Linked DNA regions of Megalodesulfovibrio gigas DSM 1382 = ATCC 19364. The protein of the gene in region 1 interacts with the protein of each later gene in a pairwise test. Links are inferred from orthologs where the notes say so. Each region holds a gene or a part of one and is shown in the gene's direction. Other genes may lie near its edges.

Region 1 (6,831 bases):
TGCGGATCCAGCAGCAGCACCTCGGCTTTGCCCTGGGTCAGGTACAGGTGCTCGGGACCCATGGCCAGGCCCCAGCCCTCGCCCTCCACGTGAAAGGTGCCGGCCAGCTCCAGCGTCTCGGCATCCCACAGCAATCCCAGACCCTCGCGCCAGGTGAGTTGCGCCAGACGGCCGCCAATGAGGGTCAGGCCCTCGGCAAAATACCGTGCGTCCAGCTTTTTTTCCGCCAGCACGCGGCCGGTCTCCAGGTCTGTCTTGCGCAGGCGGGATTCGCCGTACAGTCCCCCGCTTTCATACAACACGCCTTTGTGAAACAGCAGCCCCTGAGTGTACACGGCGGCATCGTGCGGGTATGTGGCCACGATCTCGCACGGCGTCACCGGCGCAGCCGGAGCCGCCAGGGCCGGCGACAGCCGCCACTGGCACAGCACCATGCAGACCAGCAGCACGCCGGCGGCAGCCTTTACGCAGGCAGGAAAAGTGCGTACGCTCATAAAAATGTCCTCATGTTCGTTGCCAGGGCTCCATGGCGACACTGGTGCTCCATGCACAGCCGGCATTGCGCCGGCGCAACACCACAACCCCACAGGACGCCACCCATGCATTGCACGCTTCTGCAGGCCGCACGCCGCTCCCGGACCATTCTTGCCACCCTGCTGCTGGCAGGAGCCCTGTCTCTGCCATGCGCCGGACCAGCCCACGCCGAGCAAGACCCCCGCGTGCTGCAGCTCAAGCACCTGATTCTTGATATCCAGAACAACAGCACCCTGGCCATAACCAATATGACCCTGTGCAGCAAGATAGAGGGATTCGCGTCCTACGAGCCGCTGCCCACCACCGTCATCCCCCCGGACGGCAAGTTCCTGGTGTATTACGAACCGCTGAACTGGTTCACCCGGCAGGCTGACGGCCGCTACGAGATTTCCGTGGTGCAGGACATGCGCATCAAACTCGGCGAGGAAGTAATTTACTTCCGCGAGAATCTGTACACCCACGCCCTGACCTCGCAGCATCCGGTGCTGGACTTTTTCGCCATGAACACCCTGGATCTGCATGCCCTGCCGCCCGGCGAATACACGTATGAAGTCATCTTTAAGGACCTGCTCAAGAAGCAGGAAGTCACGGCGTCCACGCCGTTCCAGATCGTCAAGCCTGCGGGGCAATAGGGCAAGCTCTCTTTGAACGGAGTTCTCGGGGGAAAACCTTTTGCAAAAAGGTTTCCCCTCTCGCAATGTCCTCTTTCAAAATTACAATGCTCTAGCCCAAGCACTGCCTCGCACCTGCTACGCCGCGCCCGGGATGCTGCATCCTTGGCGCGGCTTTTGCTTGCTCCTGGCATCCTGTCAATTTGATGTCAAGGAGACCGCCATGTCCCATTTCGCCCCTCCAGCCGGGCAGTTTGCCGGCCAGTCCCTGCAGGAACAGCTGCGCCGCCAGATGCTCCGCCAGCTCAAGGACGCCGGCCTTCGCGAAGCCATGCTTTCGGAATACAAGGAAATGGCTTCCACAGTGAGCGCGTTGCTCCACGTGCTGGCCCAGGAAGGCGTGCCCGACCGCCTGCCCGCCGAGGCCCAGGCACAATATGGCGAGTGCATGGCCCGGCTCACCCAATCCAGCATCCGCTGCCAGATGCTGGCCCAGGAATCCATCAATGCGGACGCCGTGCTGCACCTGGCCGTGGCAGACACCAGCGGCGACCGCGTGCAATAAGGAGTTGCTTATGGACGGCATTTCCCGTCTTGCCGGCACCTTTCCCAGCCTTGCGCCCGACCGCGCCTCCCAGCGAGACGAGGTGCAGGTGCAGGAACAGGAAGAGGCGCCCCGTCAACGTCCCGACACCGTCACCCTGCGAGGCAAAGCCCTGGCGGATCAGACGGCGCCTATGGACATGGCCGAGGCCCGGACTCTGCTGGAGCGCATTGCCGCCGAGCCCGAAGCCCTGCTGCATGCCCACGACACCTTTTCCCCGGCCAGCGTGGCGCGCCTGCTGGAGCTGGACGCGGCCTGATCCAGGACACCTCACGGGGATTCCTCAATGATGCCGAGGCCTCCCCGTGAGCTTCCCCTGCCCCTCACTGCTGCAGCAGGCGGGCGGTGAAGCCGCCTGGCCGCAGGTCGATGCGCGCGTAGCCACCGGCATCCAACGCACCGGGATTGATAAGAATGGTGCGGCCGAGTCGGTCTTCGCAGGCGCTTTCGTGGATATGCCCGGTGAGGCACACATCCGGCTGCACCCGCTCCAGAAAGGCCCGCACCGCCGGGCTGCCCACATGCACCCCGCCGCCAATGGTGTCCGCCTGGGTATCCTTTGGCGGATTATGAATGACCACAAGCAGATGCCGGAATGTCCTGGCCTGCTCGTAGGTGGTCTCCAGCCAGTGCTGCAGCCGCTCCTCGCTCACCTCGCTGGGGGTGCCGAAGGGGGTGAAGGTGGATGCCCCCACGCCCATGACGCCCAGGGCCGGGTATTCGGAGTCCAGCACCCGGGCGGCGCAATGCAGGTTGATGCCTTCGCGCTGAAGCAGACCGGTCACGATGGGCATGTCCATGTTGCCAATCTGGGCCAGCACGTTGGGATTGGCCTTTCTGGCGGCCGCCAGGATGCGGGCTGCCTCCTTTTCGCCGCCGCGGTTGGTCAGGTCGCCGCTGAGAATGATGCCGCGGGCCTGGGCCACGCCGGGGATGCTGGCCAGACGGTCCACCTGTTGATGAATATCACCCACACCGATCCAATAATCACCGATTCCTGCTTGCTGCATCGTGCCTTGCTCCGGTATGCTTTGTCCTGCTGATACGGGCATACTGTTTCAAAATCGACGCCATCATGCAAGCATCCACCTCGCCGCCCCCACCTGCCCCGGACTCGGACGCCCGCAAGGCCGCCCTGCGCCGGGAAATGCTGCGCCTGCGGACCGGCATTGCCGGCGAGGCGCACGCCCGTTATTCCCGTGCTGCCCAGGAACGCCTGCTGGCCCTGGACGCCTGGCAAGCCGCAGCGGAAATCTTCTGCTACTGCGCCGTGCGCAGCGAACTGGACACCCGCCTGCTGCTGGAGGATGCCTGGGCCCGCGGCGTGCGGCTGCTGCTGCCGCGTTGTGTGCCCGACCAGCCCGGGGTCATGGATCTGGCCTGTGCCTGCGACGCCGCCGTGCTGCGCCCCGGCGCCTTCAACATCCCCGAGCCGGATCCTGCCCACTGCCCTGCGGCGGGAGCCTGCGCGCCGGATGTGGCCGTGCTGCCCGGCGTGGCCTTCGATCGCGCCGGCCATCGCCTGGGGTACGGCGGCGGCTATTACGACCGTCTGCTCGCCAAGGGCCGGGTGCAGCCCAGGTTGCGCGTGGGTTTGTGCTTCTCCGTGCAGCTTGTGGACGCCCTGCCCGCAGACCCCTGGGACGCGCCCGTGCATGTGATTGTCACCGAATCGGAGGTTGTGTGGATATCCAGGTGATTCCCTTCGCCTTTCCCAACGTGCCCGGCGTCCGCTGCGCCTTTTCCACACGCCTGGGCGGGCTTTCTGACGGGGCGTATGGCCGTGCGAACATGAGCTTCGACGTGGGCGACTCCCCCGAGGCCGTGCGCGCCAACCGCCGCGCCCTGCAGGCATCCCTGGGCTTTTCCGTCTGGACCGAATGCCGCCAGGTGCACGGCGACGTCACCCTGTTTGATCCCGACTTCGGCGACGTGGACGCCCCCGGCAGCATGGACGGCGACGGCTTGGCCACCACCGAACCGGGCCGGGCGCTGATCATCAAGACCGCAGACTGCCAGCCCGTATTCATCGCCCATGCCGGCGGCCGGCATCTCCTGGCCCTGCATGTGGGCTGGCGCGGCAACCGCATCGGCTTCATCCAGGCTGCCATCGGCCAGTTCTGCGCCCGCTACGACCTCGCGCCGGCAGACCTGCTGGCCGTGCGCGGCCCCAGCCTGGGGCCGGCCGCCAGCGAATTCATTCATTTTGACGCCGAATGGGGCGAGACATTCTCTCCCTGGTTCCAGCCCCAGACGCACCGCGTGCACCTCTGGCAGCTCACCCGGGATCAACTCCTGGCCGCCGGCCTGCCGGCCTGTCACATCTATTCCCTGGATCTCTGCACCGCCAGCCTGCCCGGGCACTTCTTCTCGTACCGCCAGTCCCGCATCACCGGCCGCATGGCCAATGCGATTTGGCGGGAAGAGGGATAGGAAAAAGCAAAAGGAACCAGGGGGGATAATCCCCCCTGGCCCCCCTGATAGTGTTGGCCCCTGCGGCGGAGCATATACTCCGCCGCAGGGGCCAACACTATTGGAGGGGGCTTGGGGGAAACCAGTTCCCCCAAACACGCGCTTTTCTCTTCTCTCTCTACCAGATCTGCCGCACTTTCACGCCGCAGCCGGCGATGTGCTCCTTGAGCTGGCGGATGGTGTACGTGCCGTAGTGGACAATGGAGGCGATGAGGGCGGCGGAGGCGCGGCCCTGGGTCAGGGCATCCACCATATGATCGGGGTTGCCCGCGCCGCCGGAGGCGATGACGGGGATGGTCACGGCGTCGCTGATCATGCGCGTCAGGGTCAGCTCGTAGCCTTCCTTGGTGCCGTCGGCATCAATGGAATTGAGGCAGATTTCACCTGCGCCCAGGGCCTCGCCGGTCTTGGCCCAGTCCAGGGCATCCAGGCCGGTGTGGGTGCGGCCGCCATGGATGACGATTTCGTAGCCGCAGGGAATCTTTTCGGAAACAGGCACCTTGAGCACGTCCATGCCCAGCACCACAGCCTGGGAACCGAAGGCCGCCGCGCCCTGGGAGATGATGTCCGGATGCTTCACCGCGCCGGAGTTCACGGAGACCTTTTCCGCCCCGGCCAGCAGGCAGGCGCGCATGTCTTCCACGGTGTTAATGCCGCCGCCCACGGAAAAGGGAATGAAAATCTTGGACGCGACCTCGTTCACCACATCCAGAAAGGCCATGCGGCCTTCATGGGAGGCGGTGATGTCGTAAAAGACAATCTCGTCCGCGCCTTCCTCGTAATAGATGCGGGCAGATTCCACGGGATCGCCGATGTCCACGTTGCCCACGAACTTGACGCCCTTGGTGAGGCGGCCGTTGCGCACGTCCAGGCAGGGGATGATGCGTTTAGACAGCACGGCGTTCCTCCTGGCAGTATTCCCAGAAATTTTTCAGGAGCCTCAGGCCCGGGCGGCCGCTTTTTTCCGGGTGAAACTGCACGGCCCACAAGCCCGGCGCACCGTGCACGGAACAAAAGGCCTGGCCGTACGTGGTGGTCCCGATGACGAATTCCGCCTTAGGATCGGGATAATACGAGTGCACAAAGTAAAACTCACTCTCCGGGGCAATACCCTCGAACAGCGGGCAGGGGGCGTGCAGGTGCACGCGGTTCCAGCCCATGTGCGGCACCCGGATGGACGAGCCAGTTTCGTCGGTCCAGGCCGGATTGAACAGCACGCATTCGCCGGGAATGATGTCCAGGGCCTTGGTGTTGTTCTCCTGGGAATAGGACAGCAAAATCTGGCAGCCCACGCAAATGCCCAACAGGGGCTTGTCCGCCTGGACCATCTCCCGTATAAGATGATCTAGGCCCGTGGCCTGCAGCTCCCCCATGGCCTGGCCCGCCGCGCCGACCCCCGGAAAAATCAGGCCGCGCGCCGTGCCGATGACGGCAGGATCGTTGGTGATGGCATTGGGAATGCCCAGGTGGTCCAGCGCCCGCTTGACGCTGGTCTGGTTTCCGGCCTTGTAATCTAGGATGGCAAGCATGCTGCTCCTCCCGAAAGTTAGGCTGGTTGGATAGCAGAGGACGCAGGCAGGAGCAAGGGATGCCGGTGCGGCAGTTGCGGCGGGGCAGGCGTTGCGTCAACGCTTTGCAAGCCATGCCCGCATGTTGCGAAATGGCAGTTTTTCACGGCGGAGGGATTATGAAATGGCTCTTGTTGCTGATAGGAATGCTCTGTATCGGGCTGATGCTGCTTTCCCCGGGACAGGCCCTGGCGGCAGGCGCCGTCTTCACCCCGGCCCCGGACATGGCGGCGGACGCCAATAACGCCAGCGCATCCCAGCCAGCCAAAGTGCTCCGGGCGCGCGTTGTCACCGTCAACACCTTGCTGCTGTTTCCGGAGACCAAAGGCAACGCCACGCCGGATGCGGCCGCTGCGTTGGCGTTCAATCTGTTCGACAACATGACGGTGCAGGTAACGCCCACACGGTGGGAAACCTCCAGCGATGGCAACACGACGATCTTTGTGGGACAGAACGATGCCGCCGTGGGCGGCGAATCCCGCATCGCCAACACCGGCGGCGTGCTGTATGGCATGATCCGGACCGGCGGCAAACTGCTGTACGAGCTGCTCCCGGCCGGGGGAAATGCGTATCTGCTGCGGGAAATCGACCAGACCACCTACCCCGACGAGAAAGAGGCCCTCCCCCCAACGCCGCTGCCCCAACTTGATCCTGCAAGAACAAGCTCGCAGCGGGATGATGGCTCAGCCATCGACGTCATGATGGTCTACACTGCCGCCGCCAGAAATGCCGTGGGCGGCACGGCAGCCATGGCCTCCCTCATCAACCTGGCCTTCAGCGAAACCAACCAGGGGTACGCCAACAGCGGCATGGTGCAGCGCTACCGCCTGGTGCATGCTGCGGAAGTGAGCTACGACGAAAGCTCCGGCTTCGACGACGCCCTCTCGCGCCTGCAAAACACCTCCGACGGGTACATGGACGAAGTGCATACCCTGCGCGACCAGTACGGCGCGGACATCGTCACCCTGCTCATCGACAACAGTGACTATTGCGGGCTGGGCTACCTGATGACCTCCCTGAGCAGCGATTTCGCCGCCTGGGC
Region 2 (6,886 bases), 1.2 Mb from region 1 along the record:
GATGCCGTGAAGCTCATTCGCGGTCCCAAGGGCTCCGAAGTGCTGCTGACCATCCTGCACAAGAACAGCCGCACCCCGGAAAAGGTCTCCATCCTCAGGGATACCATTCCCATCATCAGCGTGAAGAGCGAGGTGCTGGAAGACGGCATCCTGTATCTGCGGCTCAACAAATTCAATGAGCATTCCACCGAGGAAATGGAAAACGCCCTGGCGGCCTACCACAAGAAGGGCCGGCCCCTCAAGGGTGTGGTGCTGGATTTGCGGAACAATCCCGGCGGGTTGCTTGATCAGGCCGTGAGCATCACGGACTTGTTCCTCTCCGAGGGGATGATTGTGTATATCCAGGGCCGCGACAAGCGCAATCGCAAGGACTTCACGGCCACGCGCTCCAGCGACGACATCACCGTGCCCATGGTGACGCTCATCAACGCCGGTTCGGCGTCCGCCTCGGAAATCGTGGCCGGCGCACTGCAGGATCACAAGCGCTCGCTGCTCATCGGCGAACCCACCTTCGGCAAGGGCTCGGTGCAGACCATCATCCCCCTGTCTGATGGCGCCGGCATGAAGCTGACCACGGCCCTGTACTATACCCCCGGCGGCCGGACCATCCAGGCCGAAGGCATCAAGCCGGACATGCATGTGCCCCTGGCGACGGATGATCTGAACTCCCTGGCCGACATGCGCGAGAAGGACCTGACCCGGCACCTGGAAAATGGCCGCAAGGACAAGGTCGATCCGGCCTCCCAGGCCAGCAAGGTGCAGGAGATGCTGGAGAAAGACAATCAGCTTCGCCTGGCCCTGCAGTTTGTCAAGAATCCCCCTGCGGGCTTTGGGCCCAAGTAGGGCGGCCGCAGGGTGGTTGCCTGTGCAACGTACATGCGCCGGGTCAGGAGTTCCTGACCCGGCCTTGTCCATTCCAGACGTTCTGGCTTCCGCTGTCCTGGCGCGCCAGCCGTGAATGTGGTGAATAAAACATCCTCTCTTTTGCGCGTGTTGTTGTCGCATGCGTCGGCATCTGCGCTGCTGGCGGTGTTGTTGGCGTCTGGGGCCGCGCTGGCGCTGGCGTGGGTCATGTTCTGGCCGGTGCCGCCCTCGGCTGCCAACACGGCGGCCTTCCCGGGCGCGGTCCCTGGCGCGTCCAGCGGCGTGGCTCCCGGCACGGCGGCCCCTGGCGTGTTCGAGCAGTCCCGCATTGTTTCGCCGCCCACTTCGCCCCGCCCGGCCAGTCCGAGCAAGCCGATCAGTCCGATCAGTCCGCCCGGCCACGCCGTCCTGCCCGGCGCGTTTGTCAATGCCACGCCGGCTCCTCTTGCGTCCTACGGCCATCCGCTGGATACCCCCACCAAGATCATCCGGCCTGTGGTGCATCCCGACGCCTTTGAAGAAGCCCTGGGCGCGCCCATGGAACTCACGGTGCGACAGGTGGACGCCGCCCTGCTGGAGGCGCTGCAGCAGCACGGCCTGCCGCCGGAGCGTCTGGAGTTGCTGGAAGTGGGGCAGCATTCCGACGTGGAACACCGCTATCTGTTCCAGCGCCTGTCCCTGCGGCTGGAGGAGGGGGCCGCCGCCCTGCGCCAGACCCTGCAGGCGCTTCTGGCCCGGCAGGTGCCCCGCGCCTCTCTGGAGCTGGCGCGCCCGACCCTGTGGCGGATTCGGATCATGAACCGCCTGACGCATGAAATCGTGCTGTCGTCCTCCCGCGCGCCGGCGTTTCGGCCGGTGGAAGGCGCACGCCTGACCATCGTTATTGACGACATGGGTGCAAGCCTTTCCCAGGCCCGGGAACTGCTGGCCCTGCCCGCGCCGGTGGTCTTTTCCATCCTGCCCTATACCGAACATGCCCGCGAGGTGGCCGAACTGGCCCATGCCGCCGGCCGCGAAGTGCTGGTGCACCTGCCCATGGAGCCCGTGAATCTGCGGATCTCTCCTGGCCGGGATGCCCTGATGGTGGGCATGGATGACCAGACCATTTCCCGGCTGACGGCCGTGAACCTTGCCGGCGTGCCCCACGCCGTGGGCGTGAACAATCACATGGGCTCGCGCTTCACGCAGCAGGCCGAGCTGACGCGGCCGGCGCTGGAGGTCATCCGCAGCCGGGGGCTGTTCGTGCTCGACTCCCTGACGCATGAGCGCTCCCGCCTGGCCCAGACCTCCCGCGCCATGGGCCTGCCCACCTACCGGCGCGACGTGTTTCTGGATGTGGTGCGGGACGCCACCACCATCCTGCACCAGATCCGCAAGGCCGAACACCTGGCCCTGCAGCACGGGCAGGCCATTGCCATCGGGCATCCGCACCCGGAAACCTTTGAGGCCCTGCGCCGCTGGGCGGCCGCACCCCGGCCGGGCATCACCGCCGTGAGCCTTTCGGACCTGGATGTCCTGGCCGATCCCGCCACCCTGTCCGGGCAGTAGGGCGCGGTCTGCTGCCAATACACCCCCGGACAATTCGCAGATTGTCACCTGCCTGTCATTGCCAAGCGCCGCAATTCCGGGTAGATGCACGGGACACGAATATCTTTGGAGGAATCAACCGCATGCTGCAGAGAACGTTGTCCATCATCAAGCCCGACGCTGTATCCCGCAACCTGGCTGGCGACATCCTGGCCATGATCCAGGCGGCCGGCCTCACGGTCAAGGCCACCAAGATGATCCAGCTCACCCGCGCCCAGGCCGAGGCCTTCTATGCCGTGCACAAGGAACGCCCCTTCTACGGCAGCCTGTGCGACTTCATGACCTCCGGCCCGGTGGTGGTGAGCGCGCTGGAAGGCGAAAACGCCATCCAGGCCTACCGCGATCTGATGGGCGCCACCAACCCGGCCAACGCCGCCGAGGGCACCATCCGCAAGCGCTTTGCCCTGGATGTGGAAAAGAACGCCGTGCATGGCTCCGACGCCCCCGAGACGGCCGCGCAGGAAATTCCCTTCTTCTTCAGCGCATTGGAGATTGTAGGCTAATGGAAAAGACGCTGGGCTGCCTCGGCTGCGGCAACATGGGTTCTGCCATTCTGCGCGGACTCTCCGGCACGCCGGGGTTGTCCCTGCGCTGTTTCGACACGGACAAAACCAAGCTGGCCAGCCTGTGCACCGGCTGCGAGGTGGAAAGCGCCTCCAGCGTGCACGACCTGGCCGAGGGTGTGGATTATCTGCTCGTGGCCATCAAGCCGCACCAGATGCACCGCGCCCTGGCCGACCTGGCCAGCCGGCTTTCTCCAAGCCAGGTCATCCTCTCCATCGCTGCCGGTGTCGGGCTGGACAAGCTCAAACGCTGGTGCAGCGGCGCCTGCCCGGTGGTGCGAGTGATGCCCAACACCCCGGCCATGGTTCAGGCCGGCATGTTCGCCGTGTGCCTGGACGATCCGGATTTGAAGGATTCGCAAAAGGAATTCGTGACCAGGACCTTCGAACGCCTGGGACGCGTGTTCATCCTGGACGAATCACGCTTCGACAGCTTCACCGCCCTGGCTGGCTCCGGCCCTGCCTATGTCTTCTATCTGATGGAAGCCATGGTGGAAGCCGGCGTGACCATGGGCTTCCCCCGGCCCCAGGCCACAGACATGGTGCGCTGCCTGTTCTCCGGGTCCGCCAAGCTCGCCCAGGAACGGCCCGAACACCTGAGCGTGCTGCGGGAGATGGTCACCTCGCCCGGCGGCACCACCATTGCCGCCACCAATGTTCTGGACCGCAAGGCCGTGCGCGCCGCCCTGGTGGATGCCGTGGTGGCCGCCGAGACCCGCAGCAAGGAATTGGGCGGGTAGGGCAGCAGCGTCTTCGCGCCATCGAGCAAGTTATCTTTGAAAGGAGTTCTCGGGGGAGAACCTTTTCGTTTTTCCAAAGGGGAGAGCATTACAGGAAAAAGTTCTCATTAATGCTCTAGTGTTTTTGGTGCAACCGCCGGAGAAATATCGCCTTGTGCGGTGTTTCTCCGGCGGTTGTCTTTGGGAGCTGCGCCATTCCTGAGCGGGGAGGGGGCAGTTTTTTTCAAAATGACATTGACAATGAAAATGAATTTCAATACCAAGGTAATCAAGGGCGACGCGCTCCGGATGCCGAAGATTTGTTCCCGAGTCCGACTTCTTCCCGGAAGTAGCCAGTGCGCCGCACGTGTTCACCGTCACCGCAGGAGAATGTATGCTGCTGCTCGATCATCTTTCCCCCTCCGGCCTTGTGCAGGCGTCCATGTCCGAGCGGCGCGCGTTGTGGGAACTGCCGGACCTGCAGTGCGCCGTGGTGGGCACCTGTCTCACCTTGCAGGAATGTCGGCGGCTGGCGCGCAGGGGAGGGCTTTCCCTGCCGGATGACGCCACGGATTACATGTATCACTCCGCTCTGGTCCGCTTTTGCCGGGAGGAGAGCCGCACCGCCAAGCTGGTGCAAAAGCACCTGGACCGCAAGTACATGCGCCATGTGCGGCAGGTGCTGCAGACCCTGGACGACAACCAGCGCCGCGCCTATTGGAAAAAGTCCGTGGCCAACGGCGAGATCCCCGGCCCCTTCTGGGCCATGGTGACGCACCCGTACCTGGGGCAGGAACTGTTCTCGGAAGTGTTCGGCCATGTGCACATGCTGTCGCATCTGGTGGGGGCGTCCAACCGGGCGGATATCCGCCGGCTGCAGCAGCAGGAAACCAAGCTGGCGGATCTGGAGGAAACGCTGTCCACGGTCAAGCGGGCGTACCGGGCGCGGATTCGCGATCTGGCCAAGCGCAACCGTGAACTGGCCTCGGAGAAGAAAGCCCCGCGGGCCGGCGGCAGCTCCATCGCCTTCCAGCAGGTGTTCGAGTCCTTGCGTCTGGCGCACGAAGAACGCGCCGAGGCCCTGCGGCTGGTGGAATCCATGGAAAAGCGCCTGGCGCATACCGAGGCCATGCTTGCGGAAAAGGGCATGGAATGCGACGTGCTGGAACGGGAACTGGCTCGCATGCTGGAGCAGCAGGCCCGGCAGCGGTGCCCCCGCGAGGACGAACACGGGGACTGCGAAAGCCCGGCGCCGTGCCCCAATCGCTCGCTCAATGGCAGATGCATCCTCTATGTGGGCGGACGTTCCGGCCTGGCCCCGCATTATCGTGAACTTGTGGAGAGCCTGGGCGGGCAATTCGTGCACCACGATGGCGGACGCGAACATGCCATCTCCCGGCTGCACCAGATTCTTCCCAAGGCGGATGCCGTGCTCTGCCCCATGGATTGCGTCAGTCACGAGGCCTTCCACTGCGTCAAACAGGCCTGCCGCCAGTGCATGAAGCCGTGTCTGGCCATGCGCAGCGCCTCGCTTTCCTCTCTCTCCAAAACGCTGGAAGGGCTTCTCGACTCTTCCGCCCTCGAACTGCAAGGAGAACATCTGTCATGACGTGGGTTCCGAGCATCTCTTCCGCGCAGCGGCCGCGATCCTTCTTTGAAAAATCCTTGAAGCCGTTCCTCACGGCGCCTCAGGAATCTCCCCGTCCCGCCGGGGAACCGGCTCCGGCAGCAGGGTCTTTCTCCTCCCGCCCTGCCTGACGGACGCCGGCATGATGCAGATGACGGCGGAAATGGTCACTCCGCCGTCATCTGCACTTGACTTGCATGAAAAATCCACCATAGTCTCGCCATGCAGCATGAGGAATTCCAAGCCGGTCGCTGCATGTCTTGCCCCCCTCGCCGGCAGAGCTGGCCCGAATCCGGGAAGGGGAACGTGCGTCCTGCGCGTTTCTGCGACTGTCCCGGTGCTCGGGTTTGAGGCGTGAATGCAGGCGACTGAAGCCATCGAGCAAAGCCTGGAATTCGATGATCCTGCCCTGGCCCGCGAACTCTTCGGGCCGGGAAATTCCCATCTGGATGCGTTGGCCGCCAAGGCTGGTGTTGAGCTGCACAGCCGCGGCTCCATGCTGACGGTGCGCGCCACGGACAAAAGTCTGGCCGATCGCGCTGCCAACTGCATGGTGCAGCTGTATCGGCTGCTCAAGGCCGGGCATCCCCTGGGGCGGCGGGACTTTGGCTTTGCCTGGGACACCCTGACCCGCTCGCCGGGCACGGATCTGGTTCGGATGTTCAAGGAGGCGGTGTTCGTCGCGTCTCCCAAGAAGACCGTGGCCCCCAAAACCTTGAACCAACGCGCCTATGTGCACGCCCTGCACGAGCACGACATGGTATTCGCCATCGGGCCGGCCGGCACAGGCAAGACCTATCTGGCCGTGGCCATGGCCGTGGCGGCCCTCATGCGGCGGGAGATCCGCCGGCTGGTGCTCACGCGTCCGGCCGTGGAGGCCGGGGAGCGGCTGGGCTTTTTGCCCGGAGATCTGGCGGAGAAGATCAACCCGTATCTGCGGCCCCTGTATGATGCGTTGCACGACATGGTGGACGCGCGCAAGGTGCAGGAAATGCTGGAGACGGGCATCATCGAGATTGCGCCCCTGGCCTTCATGCGCGGCCGCACCCTCAACGACAGCTTCATCATCCTTGACGAAGCCCAGAACACCACCCCCGAACAGATGAAAATGTTTTTGACCCGCCTGGGGTTCGGCTCCAAGGCGGTCATCACCGGCGACGTGACCCAGATCGACCTGCCGTCCGCGGGCCACCGGGGAGTTCGATCTGGCCTGGTCCAGGCCCGCGAAGTGCTCAAGGGTGTGGAGGGCGTCGCGTTCATACAGTTTGAAGAGGCGGACGTCATCCGCCATACCCTCGTGGCCCGCATCGTGAAAGCGTATGAACGTTTCGAAAACGCCGAAAGCCACTCCTAGCCGCTCCGGGCGCCGCGTGCGCGACATGCTGCACAGTGTGGCGCCGCATGGCGGGCTGGCGGCGTTCGTGCTGGCCATGGCGGCCATGAGTCTGCTGGTGGGGGTGCGACACACGCCCGGGGTAAAGATTTTCACGGAAGGCGAAATCGCCACCCAGGACGTCATGGCCACC

Evidence for each region. Proteins that work in one complex are often made in the same cells at the same time.
Region 2: the proteins of DGI_RS07210 (region 1) and ndk interact in binary tests that used the Escherichia coli proteins (3 or more experiments, as listed by UniProt). The link is inferred for Megalodesulfovibrio gigas DSM 1382 = ATCC 19364 from one-to-one orthologs.

What each region holds. Positions count from the first base shown.
Region 1 is NC_022444.1:1,643,830-1,650,660, reverse strand. What follows is about bases 1,670-4,636. They hold DGI_RS07210 (5-formyltetrahydrofolate cyclo-ligase), read left to right. Parts: upstream 1,670-2,824; coding sequence 2,825-3,448; downstream 3,449-4,636. Other genes in these bases: hisF (imidazole glycerol phosphate synthase subunit HisF), read right to left, coding at 4,340-4,636; DGI_RS07205 (polyphenol oxidase family protein), read left to right, coding at 3,433-4,182; DGI_RS07215 (metallophosphoesterase), read right to left, coding at 2,073-2,759; DGI_RS07220 (hypothetical protein), read left to right, coding at 1,721-2,008; DGI_RS07225 (hypothetical protein), read left to right, coding at 1,670-1,710. Outside these bases: DGI_RS18735 (glutaminyl-peptide cyclotransferase), read right to left, coding at 1-494; DGI_RS18730 (hypothetical protein), read left to right, coding at 600-1,166; more of DGI_RS07225, read left to right, coding at 1,369-1,669; more of hisF, read right to left, coding at 4,637-5,119; imidazole glycerol phosphate synthase subunit HisH, read right to left, coding at 5,109-5,750; DGI_RS07190 (M12 family metallo-peptidase), read left to right, coding at 5,909-6,831. UniProt on the Escherichia coli protein: Involved in the removal of 5-formyltetrahydrofolate.
Region 2 is NC_022444.1:2,876,103-2,882,988, reverse strand. What follows is about bases 1,268-4,244. They hold ndk (nucleoside-diphosphate kinase), read left to right. Parts: upstream 1,268-2,534; coding sequence 2,535-2,954; downstream 2,955-4,244. Other genes in these bases: DGI_RS12560 (DUF2325 domain-containing protein), read left to right, coding at 4,128-4,244; proC (pyrroline-5-carboxylate reductase), read left to right, coding at 2,954-3,754; DGI_RS12575 (divergent polysaccharide deacetylase family protein), read left to right, coding at 1,268-2,412. Outside these bases: DGI_RS12580 (S41 family peptidase), read left to right, coding at 1-843; more of DGI_RS12575, read left to right, coding at 1,072-1,267; more of DGI_RS12560, read left to right, coding at 4,245-5,342; DGI_RS12550 (PhoH family protein), read left to right, coding at 5,719-6,714; DGI_RS12545 (HD family phosphohydrolase), read left to right, coding at 6,740-6,886. UniProt on the Escherichia coli protein: Major role in the synthesis of nucleoside triphosphates other than ATP. The ATP gamma phosphate is transferred to the NDP beta phosphate via a ping-pong mechanism, using a phosphorylated active-site intermediate.